Actinokineospora alba: one gene and its partner. The protein of the gene in region 2 interacts with the protein of the main gene of each other region in a pairwise test. Links are inferred from orthologs where the notes say so. Each region holds a gene or a part of one and is shown on either strand. Other genes may lie near its edges. The genes, in order: leuS and ligA.

Evidence for each region.
Region 1: the proteins of ligA (region 2) and leuS interact in binary tests that used the Escherichia coli proteins (3 or more experiments, as listed by UniProt). The link is inferred for Actinokineospora alba from one-to-one orthologs.

Annotation. Positions count from the first base shown.
Region 1 is NZ_SNXU01000001.1:1,663,518-1,669,657, forward strand. Bases 1,713-5,063 are described here. They hold leuS (leucine--tRNA ligase), read right to left. Parts: upstream 4,697-5,063; coding sequence 1,913-4,696; downstream 1,713-1,912. Other genes in these bases: C8E96_RS07955 (TetR/AcrR family transcriptional regulator), read left to right, coding at 1,713-1,897; C8E96_RS07965 (SdpI family protein), read left to right, coding at 4,932-5,063. Also shown: C8E96_RS07950 (MMPL family transporter), read right to left, coding at 1-1,109; more of C8E96_RS07955, read left to right, coding at 1,178-1,712; more of C8E96_RS07965, read left to right, coding at 5,064-5,348.
Region 2 is NZ_SNXU01000001.1:206,557-212,279, forward strand. The notes cover bases 1,442-4,375. They hold ligA (NAD-dependent DNA ligase LigA), read right to left. Parts: upstream 4,040-4,375; coding sequence 1,844-4,039; downstream 1,442-1,843. Other genes in these bases: C8E96_RS00950 (GNAT family N-acetyltransferase), read right to left, coding at 1,442-1,839; C8E96_RS00960 (hypothetical protein), read right to left, coding at 4,078-4,375. Also shown: C8E96_RS00945 (ACT domain-containing protein), read left to right, coding at 1-494; more of C8E96_RS00950, read right to left, coding at 1,327-1,441; more of C8E96_RS00960, read right to left, coding at 4,376-4,788; C8E96_RS00965 (MoaD/ThiS family protein), read right to left, coding at 4,707-4,988; C8E96_RS00970 (glycosyl hydrolase), read right to left, coding at 4,988-5,723. UniProt on the Escherichia coli protein: DNA ligase that catalyzes the formation of phosphodiester linkages between 5'-phosphoryl and 3'-hydroxyl groups in double-stranded DNA using NAD as a coenzyme and as the energy source for the reaction.

The DNA of each region.
Region 1 (6,140 bases), 1.5 Mb from region 2 along the record:
GCGGTGATCGGCAGGGCGAACAGCACCGGGCGGCGCATGACGGCGTCGGCGACCCGGGCGAGGAACTCACGCTCGATCCGGCGGTGCCTGCCGCCGAGCGGGGTGCGCAGGCGGTGCCCGGCGACGGCGAGCAGCGCGGGCAGCAGGGTCAGCGAGATGATCGCCGCGATCGCCACCGCCGACATGCCGCCGTAGGCCATCGAGCGCAAGTAGTCCATCGGGAACACGACCAGCCCCGAGAGGGCGATGACCAGCAGGGTCGCCGAGAACGCGACAGTGCGGCCCGCGGTGGCGACGGTCCGGCTCACCGCGTCGGCGATCGTGGCGCCCGCGCCCAGCTCTTCGCGGAACCGGCCGACCATGAACAGCCCGTAGTCGATCGCCATGCCCAGGCCGAGCAGGATCGCCACGTTCAGCGCGAACGAGTTGACCTCGAACCCGTAGCTCAGCGCCCGCAGCACGCCCAGCGACCCGAAGATCGACAGGCAGCCGACCAGCACCGGCATGGACGCGGCGAGCACGCTGCCGAAGATCATCACCAGGAGAACCAGCGTCACCGGCAGTGACACCGCCTCGGCGACGGTCAGGTCGTCCGCGGACCGCTCGTTCATCGCCTGCTCGGTCGGCACCGTGCCGCCGAGTTGGGTGCGCACGCCCGGAACCGGCAGCAGGTCCCGAACAGACTGGTACGCGATACGACGGTCGTCCTTGTCGGTGCCCGCAAGGGTGATCGTCGCCATCGCCATGGTCTTCTCGGCGCTCGCGAGGGCGGGCAGACCGGTGCTCCAGTAGTCGGAGACAGCCACGACCTTGTCCCTGGGCAGGCCGCGCAAAGCGGTGGTGACCTGGGCGGCGAGGGCGGGGTCATCGACGGTCTTTTCGTCCGGGGCGGTGTAGACGACCACGACGTCAGGCGGGCGCTGCCCGAAGGTCTCGGTGACGATCTCCTTGACCCGCATGGACTCACTGGCCGGATCCTCGTAGCCGCCCTGGGTCAGCTTGTCGAAGACGCCGAGGCCCCAGCCGCCCGCGCCGATCGTCACCAGCAGGGTGACGACCAGGACCACCCACCGTCTGCGGTGCGTGAACGAACCCCACGATGCGAGCAAACCCTGTCCCCTCAACGGAGCAGGACGCTACAGTCCGTGAACGCTGTTCACAACATCGCGGAGACCACATGACGCAGGGGACTCGTCGCGACCGGGCCCGCGCGGAAACGGATCGCGAAATCCGCGGACAGGCCCGTGCGCTGCTGATCAGCGACGGTCCACAGGCGGTGACACTGCGCGCGATCGCACGGGAACTCGGGATCACCGCGCCCGCGCTCTACCGGTACTACGCCTCGCGCGAAGACCTGATCGAACACCTCCGCGCCGACGTCTGCGCGGACCTGGGCAACGACTTGGACAGAGACCTGGCCGACGTCGCCGAGTCAGATCACCTCGCCCAGGTGCTCGCGGTGTGCCGCGGCTTCCGGCGGTGGGCGCTGGCGCACCCGCAGGAGTTCACCCTCGTGTTCGCCACCCCGCCGCACGACCCGAGGAAGGACCCGGTCCGGGACTCGTTCGGCCGGATCTTCCTCGGCGTCGCGGGCCGCATCCTCGCGGTCGGGGAACTGATCACCCCGCCGGAACAGGACATCCCGGCGGCGCTGGTCGCGGACCTGACGGCGTTCCGCTCCGACCTGCTCGACAGCATGGCCGCCACCGGAGTGTCCATTGCGGACAGTCGGCTCGGGATCGCCACGGCGTACGTGATGCTGCGGTTCTGGGTGCGGCTCTACGGTCAGGTCGCGCTGGAGGTGTTCGGGCAGTTCCCGTTCCCGGTGACCGACGCCGAACCCATCTTCGAGTCGATGCTCGCCGATCTGGTTCGCGAGGTGGGGCTGTCCGAGTGACAGCCCCGATCCTCGCTACAGCACGATGTTGACCAGACGCCCCGGCACCACGATCACCTTGCGCGGGGTTCCGCCCGCGACCAGGGCCGCGACCTTCTCCTCCGCCAGCGCCGCCGCCTTCACGTCATCCTGGCTCGCGTCCGCGGCCACCGTGATCCGGCCGCGCACCTTGCCGTTGACCTGGATCGGGTATTCGACCGTGTCCTCGACCAGGTAGCGCTCGTCGGCGGTCGGGAACGGGCCGTGCGCCAGCGACTCGGCGGCGCCCAGCTTCGACCACAGTTCCTCGGCCACGTGCGGGCACATCGGCGCCAGCATCTGGACCATCGCCTCGGCCACCACGCGCGGGCAGCCTTCGGTGAAGTTCTTGGTGATGTGGTTGTTCAGCTCGATCAGCTTCGCGCCCGCGGTGTTGTAGCGCAGGTTCGAGTAGTCCTCGTGCACGCCCGCGATCGCCTTGTGCAGCGCGCGCAGGGTCGTCTCGTCGGGTTCGGCGTCGGTGACCCGGACCTCGCCCGTCTCCTCGTCGACGATGTTGCGCCACAGCCGCTGCAGGAACCGCTGCGCGCCGACGACGTCCTTGGTCGCCCAGGGGCGGGAGACGTCCATCGGGCCCATCGACATCTCGTACATGCGGAAGGTGTCGGCGCCGTAGGTCTCGCACATCTCGTCGGGCGTGACCACGTTGCGCAGGCTCTTGCCCATCTTCCCGTACTCCTGCTTGACCTCTTGGTCACCGAAGAAGTACTTGCCGCCGCGCTCGACGACCTGGGAGGCGTCGACGTAGACACCGCGCTCGTCCACGTAGGCGTAGGCCTGGATCATGCCCTGGTTGAACAGGCGCCGGTACGGCTCGTCGGCGCTGACGTGGCCCAGGTCGAACAGGACCTTCTGCCAGAAGCGCGAGTACAGCAGGTGCAGCACCGCGTGCTCGACCCCGCCGATGTACAGGTCGACACCGCCCGGATCCCCGTCGCTCTGCGGGCCCAGCCAGTACTGCTCGTTCTCGGGCTCGCAGAACCGCTCGGTGTCGGTCGGGTCGACGTAGCGCAGCTGGTACCAGCACGAACCCGCCCAGTTGGGCATTGTGTTGGTGTCGCGGCGGTACTTCTTCTTTCCCTCGCCCAGGTCCAGCTCGACCTCGACCCACTCGTTCGCCCGCGACAGCGGCGGCGACGGCTCGGTGTCGGCGTCCATCGGGTCGAACGTCTTCGGCGAGTAGTCCTCGACCTCGGGCAGCTCGATCGGCAGCATCGACTCGGGCAGCGCGATCGGCTGGCCGTCCTCGTCGTAGACGATCGGGAACGGCTCGCCCCAGTAGCGCTGCCGCGAGAACAGCCAGTCGCGCAGCTTGTACTGGATGGTGCCGCGGCCGTGGCCGTGCTCCTCCAGCCAGGCGATGATCGTCGACTTGGCCTCGTCGATCTCCATGCCGTCCAGGAACCCGCTGTTGATCGCCGGGCCGTCGCCGGTGAACGCCTCGCCGTCGAAACCCTCGGTGGGCTGGACGGTCCGGATGATCGGCAGGTCGAACTTGGTGGCGAAGTCCCAGTCGCGCTGGTCCTGGCCGGGCACGGCCATGATCGCGCCGGTGCCGTAGCCCATCAGCACGTAGTCGGCGACGTAGACCGGGATTTCCTTGCCGTTGACCGGGTTCACCGCGTGCGCGCCGGTGAAGACGCCGGTCTTCTCCTTGCTCTCCTGGCGGTCCAGGTCGGACTTGTTCACCGCGACCCTGCGGTACTCGGCGACGGCGTCGATGTGCTCGGCGGTGGTGATCACGTCGACCAGCGGGTGCTCCGGCGCCAGGACCATGTAGGTCGCGCCGAACAGCGTGTCCGGGCGGGTGGTGAATACCTCGATCAGGTGCTCGCCGACCGGGAAGCTCACCCGGGCGCCGTTGGACCGGCCGATCCAGTTGCGCTGCATCGCCTTGACCTTCTCCGGCCAGTCCAGGCGGTCCAGGTCGTCGATCAGGCGGTCGGAGTACGCGGTGATCCGCATCATCCACTGGCGCAGGTTCTTGCGGAACACGGGGAAGTTGCCGCGCTCGCTGCGGCCGTCCGCGGTGACCTCTTCGTTGGCCACGACCGTGCCCAGGCCCGGCACCCAGTTGACCGGGGCGTCGGACAGGTAGACCAGGCGGTACTCGTTCAGCACGGCGTACTGCTCGGCCCGGGTCAGCTCACACCAGCCGCGCCCGTCCGGGGTGTTCCGCTTGCCCTGGGCGAACTCGGCTTCCAGCTCCGCGATCGGGCGCGCCTTGCCCGCGTCGGCGTCGTACCAGGAGTTGAAGATCTGCAGGAAGATCCACTGCGTCCAGCGGTAGTAGTTGGGGTCGATCGTGGAGATCCGGCGCCGCTCGTCGTGGCCCAGGCCCAGGCGGCGGATCTGCCGCAGGTAGGTCTGGATGTTGTCCTCGGTGGTCTTGCGCGGGTGCTGGCCGGTCTGCACGGCGTACTGCTCGGCGGGCAGGCCGAAGGCGTCGAAGCCCATGGTGTGCAGGACGTTGCGGCCGTTCATCCGGTGGTACCGGGCGAAGACGTCGGTGCCGATGAAGCCCAGCGGGTGGCCGACGTGCAGGCCCGCGCCCGAGGGGTACGGGAACATGTCCTGGACGAACAGCTTGTCGGCGGGAACCGGACCCGCCAGCGGCCCGACGGGGTTGGGCGCGTGGTACGTCCCGCGTTCCTCCCAGTGGTCCTGCCAGCGCTTCTCGATCCGACCGGCCAGCTCGGCCGTGTACCGGTGGCTCGGCACGGCATCGGCGGCGCTGGGTGTCTGAGGATCGGGGCTCATCAGTTTCCTTCCGGGGGTGCGTGCTCCTGAGGAAAAACGAAAACCCCCCAGCCCGCTTGGGCATGAGGGGTCGCCGCGCGTGACCGGTCGGTCAGCGCGGCCAACTAAGGAGCAGGCGGGCCGTACTCATGTCCAGAGAATAGCGCACGGGCGCGAACCGCTTTCCCGGATGACCGGGAACACACAGGTCAGGTGCCCGGCTAGGACCCCGCGAGCCATCTCCTACCATCGAGTGGTGAACCTCGCGCCGCTCGTGCCGCTCATCGCCGGTCTGCCGCTGCTCGCCGTCGGCTTCCTCGGCCTGACCGAGCGGCTGCCGCGCAATCGCTTCGGCGGTGTCCGCACCCCCGCCACCCTGCGCGACGACGACACCTTCCGCCTCGCCAACAAGGTCGCGGGCCTGCCGACGATGGTGGCCGGTCTCGTCGGCCTGATCGGCGGCGTCGTCGGTCTGCTGCTGTCGACCACGGCGGGTGCGATGACGGTGGCGATCATCGCGACCATCGGCCTGCTGGTCATCACCGTCGCCGCGGGCGCCCTCGGCCACCGCGCCGCCGCGGCCATGCCGGAACCCGCTCCCGAACTCCCCGCGGGCTGCGCGGGCTGCCAGTGCGGCGGCTGCGGAGTCCTCGGCAAGGCGAAGACCGCCTAGTTCGCCTTGACGTCGCCCGGATGGGTGGCCAACAGGGCCAGCGGCATGCCCTGGCGGCGCAGCACGCGGCCCCAGAGGTCTTCCTCGGCGGGGGCGAACACGTCGTTGGGCAGGGCCGGGACCACGATCCAGTCGCCGCGGTCGATCTCGCCCGCGAGCTGGCCGAGGTCCCATCCCGCGTAGCCGGCGAACACGCGCATCCCGCGGAACTTGGGGACGAGCACGTCCGGGTCGGCGTCCAAGTCGACCAACGCCACCGGTCCGCGCACGCCGATCAGGCCCGTCACCCCGTCGACCAGCTCGCCGGTGCGCATCGCGGCCAGGCACAGCGCGGTCTTCTGCTCGACCGGGCCGCCGACGAACACCGAGTTCGGCTCCGACACGTGCCTGCCCCACGTGGGCAGCACGTCGTCGACGGGGACATCGCTCGGTCGGTTGAGGACGACCCCGAGCGTGCCTTCACTCCGGTGGTCGATGATGTAGACCACCGTGCGACGGAAGTTGTCGTCGAGCAGGCTGGGCGCGGCTACCAGCAGCGTCCCTGGCTCGACCGAGGCGTCGGATGACACCCCGCCATGATCCCATCCGCGCGGCGAGTGTGAACGGCCCGACCCTCCTTCGCGGCCGACGGGAACGAAAGCGGGGGATCCGTCGTTGATGATGAGGTCGGCACTGTGTGTCCCCCGGGCTCAACTAGAACCGCCTTCGTGGAATACCGCACGGCTGGAGCCACGTTGTGCAACTCGCCGTGAGGCGACCCGGTGCCGGTGTCGGGTGGGCGGTCCCTTTCGG
Region 2 (5,723 bases):
GCAGGCTCCCCGACGTCCTGATCACCGCGGCGGAGTCCGTGGCAGGCGTCGAGGTGGACGCCGTGCGCCCCTACGCGGGGGTGCTCGACACCCACCGTGAGCTGGAACTGGTCGAGGACGTCGCCGCCGAACCCAACGACGGCCTGGCGATCTTCACCGAGGGCGTCCCGAAGATCATCCGAGCGGGCTGGGCTTTAGTCATCACCTTCGACGCCGACGGCGCCCACCCCATCGCGTCGAGCAGCGCGGCGCCGACGGTGCACCGGCTGGAACTGCCGTGGCTGCCGTTAGCCCGGGCGACGGTGCTCGATGGGGAGGAGTCGTGGGTGCCGGAGACCTGGCAGGAGCTGGGGACCGAACTGGCGGCCACGCCGTTGGGGAAGCCGGACCGGGTGTTGCTGGTCGGGCGTCCGGGTGGGCCGATGTTCCGGGCGGCTGAGGTGGCGCGGTTGGCGCATCTGGCTGGGATCGTGGCAGTGGTGTTGCCGGACTGATTGCGTTTCGCTGCGCGGTTTGGGCGGGTGGTTCGGCGAGCGGTTTGGTGCCGGGCAATCCGAGTGGGGCGGTAAGCGGTTTCCTGTAGTGCGCCCAGGTGGTTTGGTGGCCGGGCGCCTTGGGCGTTGGGTGCCCGTTTGGGTGGTTCGCCTTGATTTGGGGACCCCGCCAAATGGGCCTGGCGCGGGCTCAAAAGGTGGGCGAAGTACAGCCCACCCGCGCCGAAAGTTTAGGCCCATTTGCCCCAAATCAAGGCGAACCACCCAAACAGCCCGTGGGGATCGGACCGTCACCTTTCGCGGGGCTTGCCTTCGCCGGTCGCCGAGTCAAGCCATTCCCTCCCGTGGGATTTGTCGCACCGGCCAGACAGGATTGCGGCCTTCGTCCGCTGGGGCGCGCCATCGCAGTCCCGCCAAGGCTGACCGCCCATCTCACGGGCGCGCCACAATCCGCCCTAAGGACCACGGCACCACCCCCAGGCAGACCATCGCAGTCCCGCCAGGTCTGACCGCCCCATCTCACGGCGCGCCACACCCGCCCGACAGGATCACGGCTCCCACCCCTAGGCGCGCCGACGCAGTCCCGCCAGGTCCCACCGCCCAATCCCCACAGGCCCACCACACCACGCCCGAGAGACCACGGCACCCACCCCAGGCAGGCCATCGCACTCCCGCCAGGTCTCACCGCCCAAAGCCGACAGGCCCACCACACCCCGCCCGAAGAACCACGCCACCCACTCCCAGGCACGTCGTCGCACTCCCGCCGGGTTGGACGCCCCTCAGCTCACGGGCCTGCCACACCCTCCCGTCGGCGGCCGCTCGCCCCGGTGGCTCAGGCGTCCGGTAGGTCCAGTTCGAAGGCGATCAGGTGGACTTTCGGGCCCGGGCTCCAATCGCGGTCTGGCAAGCGGGTGAAACCTAAACGCTCGTAGAGGCGGTGGGCGGGGGCCATGTTCTGTGAGCTGCACAGCACCACCCTCGGCAAACCGAGTTCCCTGGCCCGGTCGAAGACGGCGCGGATGAGGGCTTCGCCGATGCCTCGGTTGCGGGCGGTGGGGGCGACGGCGAGCATGCGGAATTCCAGTTCGCCCTCGCGGGAGATTTCGGCGTAGTCGGAGCCGGGTAAGGCGAGGGTGACGGTGCCGAGGAGGGTGTCGTCGGCGTCGACGGCGACCAGGAGATCCGCGCTGCGCAACCTGCTTGCGGCGTCGGCCAGGCTGGCGGCGTAGCCGCTTGAGTCGGGGCCCAGGTAGCCGTCGGCGGTGTAGGCGTCGAGGGTGAGGGTGCCGATCTGGTCGACCTCGTCCGCGCGGGCCGAGCGCACCGTGATGCTGGAAGCGTCCACTCGGCTACTCATCCGTGGCCTCGGCGTTCCCGGCCGCGTCGGCCTTCGCGCTACCGTCGTCAGCGTCCGTGTCGCCGATGGTAGCTACCTCCGTGGCGGCCTCGGGGCCTTGTTCCAGCAGCACGCGGAAGCCGTCCTCGTCGAGTACGGGGACCTTGAGCTGGATCGCCTTGTCGTACTTCGATCCCGGTGCGTCGCCGACGACCACGAAGGCCGTCTTCTTCGACACCGAGCCCGACGCCTTGCCGCCGCGGGCGATGATCGACTCCTTGGCCTCGTCGCGGGAGTAGGTCTCCAGGCTGCCGGTGACGACGATCGACAGGCCCTCCAAGGTCCTCGGCGTCGAATCGTCGCGTTCCTCTTCCATGCGGACGCCCGCGGCGCGCCACTTGTCGACCACCTCGCGGTGCCAGTCGACGGCGAACCAGTCTTGGACGGAGGTGGCGATGGTCGGGCCCACGCCCTCGGCGTCGGCGAGTTCCTGTTCGGTGGCCTTGGCGATCGCTTCGATGGAGCCGAACTCACGAGCCAGTGCCTGGGCCGCGGTGGGGCCGACGTGGCGGATGGAGAGGCCCACCAGAACCTTCCACAGTGGACGGTTCTTCGCGGTGTCGAGGTTGGCCACCAGCTTGCGGCCGTTCGCCGAGAGCTCCCCGGCCTTGGTGCGGAACAACTCCACCCGCGAGAGCTGCTCCTCATCCAGGGTGAACACGTCGCCCTCGTCCTGCACCACACCGGAGGTGAGCAGGGCGGCGGCGGCCTCGAAGCCGAGCACCTCGATGTCGAACGCGCCCCGGCCCGCCAAGTGGAACAGCCGCTCCCGAAGCTGCGCCGGGCAGGACCGGGCGTTGGGACACCGGATGTCGGCGTCGCCCTCCTTCTCGTAGGCCAAGGTGGTGCCGCACACCGGGCACTCGGTGGGCATCTCGAACTCGTAGGCGTCCGGCGGCCGAACCTCGATCACCGGGCCGAGCACCTCCGGGATCACGTCCCCGGCCTTGCGGATCACCACGCGGTCGCCGATGAGGACGCCCTTGCGCTTGACCTCCGAGGCGTTGTGCAGCGTGGCCATCGCGACCGTGGACCCTGCCACCTTGACCGGCTCCATCACCGCGAACGGCGTCACCCGGCCGGTCCGGCCGACGTTGACCTCGATGTTGAGCAGCGTGGTGGTCGCCTCTTCCGGCGGATACTTGTAGGCGATCGCCCAGCGCGGCGCGCGCGAGGTGGTGCCGAGGCGGCGCTGCAGCGACACCTCGTCGACCTTGATCACCACGCCGTCGATCTCGTGCTCTGCGTCGTGGCGGTGCTCGCCCCAGTACTTGATGTGCTCGGCGAGCTGGTCGGCCGAGTCGAGCACCTTGGTGTGCCCGGACACTGGCAGCCCCCACGCGGCCAGCGCCCGGTACGACTCGGACTGCGCGGTGGGCTCGAAGCCCTCGCGCCTGCCCAGGCCGTGGCAGATCAACCGCAGGTTGCGGCTCGCGGTGATCTTCGGGTCCTTCTGGCGCAGCGACCCGGCGGCGGTGTTGCGCGGGTTGGCGAAGGGCGGCTTGCCCGCCTCCACCAGCCGGGCGTTGAGGTCGGCGAAGTCCTCGACCGTCATGAACACCTCGCCGCGCACCTCTACCAGCGCCGGGACGGGGAACTCGTCGCTCGGGGTGAGCCGGTCGGGCACGCCGCGCATCGTGCGGACGTTGAGCGAGACGTCCTCGCCGGTGCGGCCGTCGCCCCTGGTGAGCGCCCGGGTGAGGCGGCCGTTCTCGTAGAGCAGGTTGATCGCGAGGCCGTCGATCTTCAGCTCGCACAGGAAGTGCGCGGCCGAGCCGACCTCCTTCTCCACCCGGTCGACCCACCCGCCGAGCTCGTCGAGATCGAACGCGTTGTCCAGGCTGAGCATGCGTTCGAGGTGGTCTGCCGCGGCGAACTCGGTGGAGAAGGACCCGCCGACCCGCTGGGTGGGCGACTCCGGGGAGACCAGCGACGGGTGCTGCTCCTCGATCGCCTCCAACTCGCGCAGGAGCGTGTCGAACTCGCCGTCGGAGATCGTCGGCGCGTCGAGCACGTAGTAGCGGAACTGGTGGCCGAGGAGTTCCTCGGACAGCTCGGCGTGCCGCTCACGCACGTCGGAGGGCACATCCTCGACGCCCTCGACCGCGGCTGGTCGTTCCTGCGGAAGATCCTCGTCAACACTCGTCACGTGTCAAAGAGTAGCCAGGACGACCGACATTCGGAGGCTCAGGAAGCCAGCCTGTGGACAAGTTCGCGCAGCTCCAGCAAACCGATGCTGTCGGCGGGCTCGGTGTCGGCGGCCTCGACCCGGCGCAGCCGCTCCCCCGCCAGCCGCTCACCCAGCGTGGCGTCCAGCGGGAGGAACGTCATCGCCGCGCGCGCCGACGGCTCCAGCCCGGCGAGCGCCGGGTGGTAGACCGCGACGTCGACCAGACCCTCCTCGACCTGCGCGTGCACGCGGACATCCGCGAGCGCGACCCGGGTCGCGCCGAGGTTGACCGTGACCTCCGTCGGGTCGGGGACGGCGGGCACCGAGTCGTGGAACTCCCACAGCGGGGTGTCCGGCTCGGCGGCCGCCTTCCACGCGTCGGTGTACGGCCGCAGCCGCGGGTCCTCCTGCCCGCTCACCACGAACGCGTAGATCGAGCGGATACCGCGTTCGAGCGAGAAGTGCAGGTCGGGGTGCAGCGCCGCGACCATCTCGCAGAGCTGGTTCTCGACCCGCTGCGGCTCCCCTTCGCCGAGGGCGGCGGCGACCTCGGGGAGCAGCTGCTGCCACTCGCACCAGAACCGTTCCGCGAGAACTGCCGGGTCGGGCTGCTCGACCGGGTCACGGGACCGCTTGAACCAGCGCGCTAGCCGCCCGCCACCGACGGAATCACCTGGATCTCGGCGTCCGCCGCGACCGGTGTGTCCGCCCCGCCCAGATACCGGCATTCCTCTCCGTCCACGTAGAAGTTGACGTACCGGCGCAGCCCCCGGTTCTCGTCACGCAGGCGCCGCTCCAGCGCCGGGTAGCGCTCGCAGACCACGTCGAGCACCCGGGCCAGGGTAGCGGGATCGGGCGCGTCGATCTCGAGTTTCGCCTGCCCGTCCGCCTTGGCCCGCAGGACCTGGGGCAGCAGCACGGTGATCATCAGATCACCGCGGCCCGCACCGACAGCACGTCCGGCAGGTGCGCGGCGACCTGCGTCCAGTGCTCGCCGCCGTCTCGGCTGGCGTAGACCTCGCCGGACCGGGAACCGAAGTACACGCCCGCCTCGTCGGCGTCGTCGACGCACATCGCGTCGCGCATGACCGCGCTCCAGAAGTCGTCGGGAAGGCCGTCGCCGAGCGCGGTCCAACTGGAGCCCGCGTCGTCGCTGCGGTAGACCCGGCAACGGCCGTCGGGCGGGAAGCGCATCGAGTCCGCGGTCAGCGGGAAGTTGAAGATCGTGTCCGGCTGGTGCGGGTGCACGACCATCGCGAAGCCGAAGTCGCTGGGCAGGCCGTCGGCGATCGATTGCCACGTCTTGGCGTTGTCGTCGCTGCGATAGACACCGTGGTGGTTCTGCGCGTAGAAGCGGTCGGGCCGGTCGGGATGCTGGGCGATCTTGTGGACGCACTGCCCGAACTCGGGGTACGGGTCGGGAAGGAAGTAGGCCTTGATGCCGTCGTTGCTCGCGTCGAAGGACTTGCCGCCGTCGGCGCTGACGTAGACACCGCCGGTCGACATCGCGACCGTGATCCGGCCTGCCTCGGTCGGGTGCGGGATGACCGAGTGGACCGCCATGCCGCCGAAGCCGGGCGTCCACTTCTCGCGGTGCGGGTGGTCCCACAGGCCGCGGACGAGTTGGTAGTTCACGCCGCCGTCGTCGGAGCGGAACAGCGCG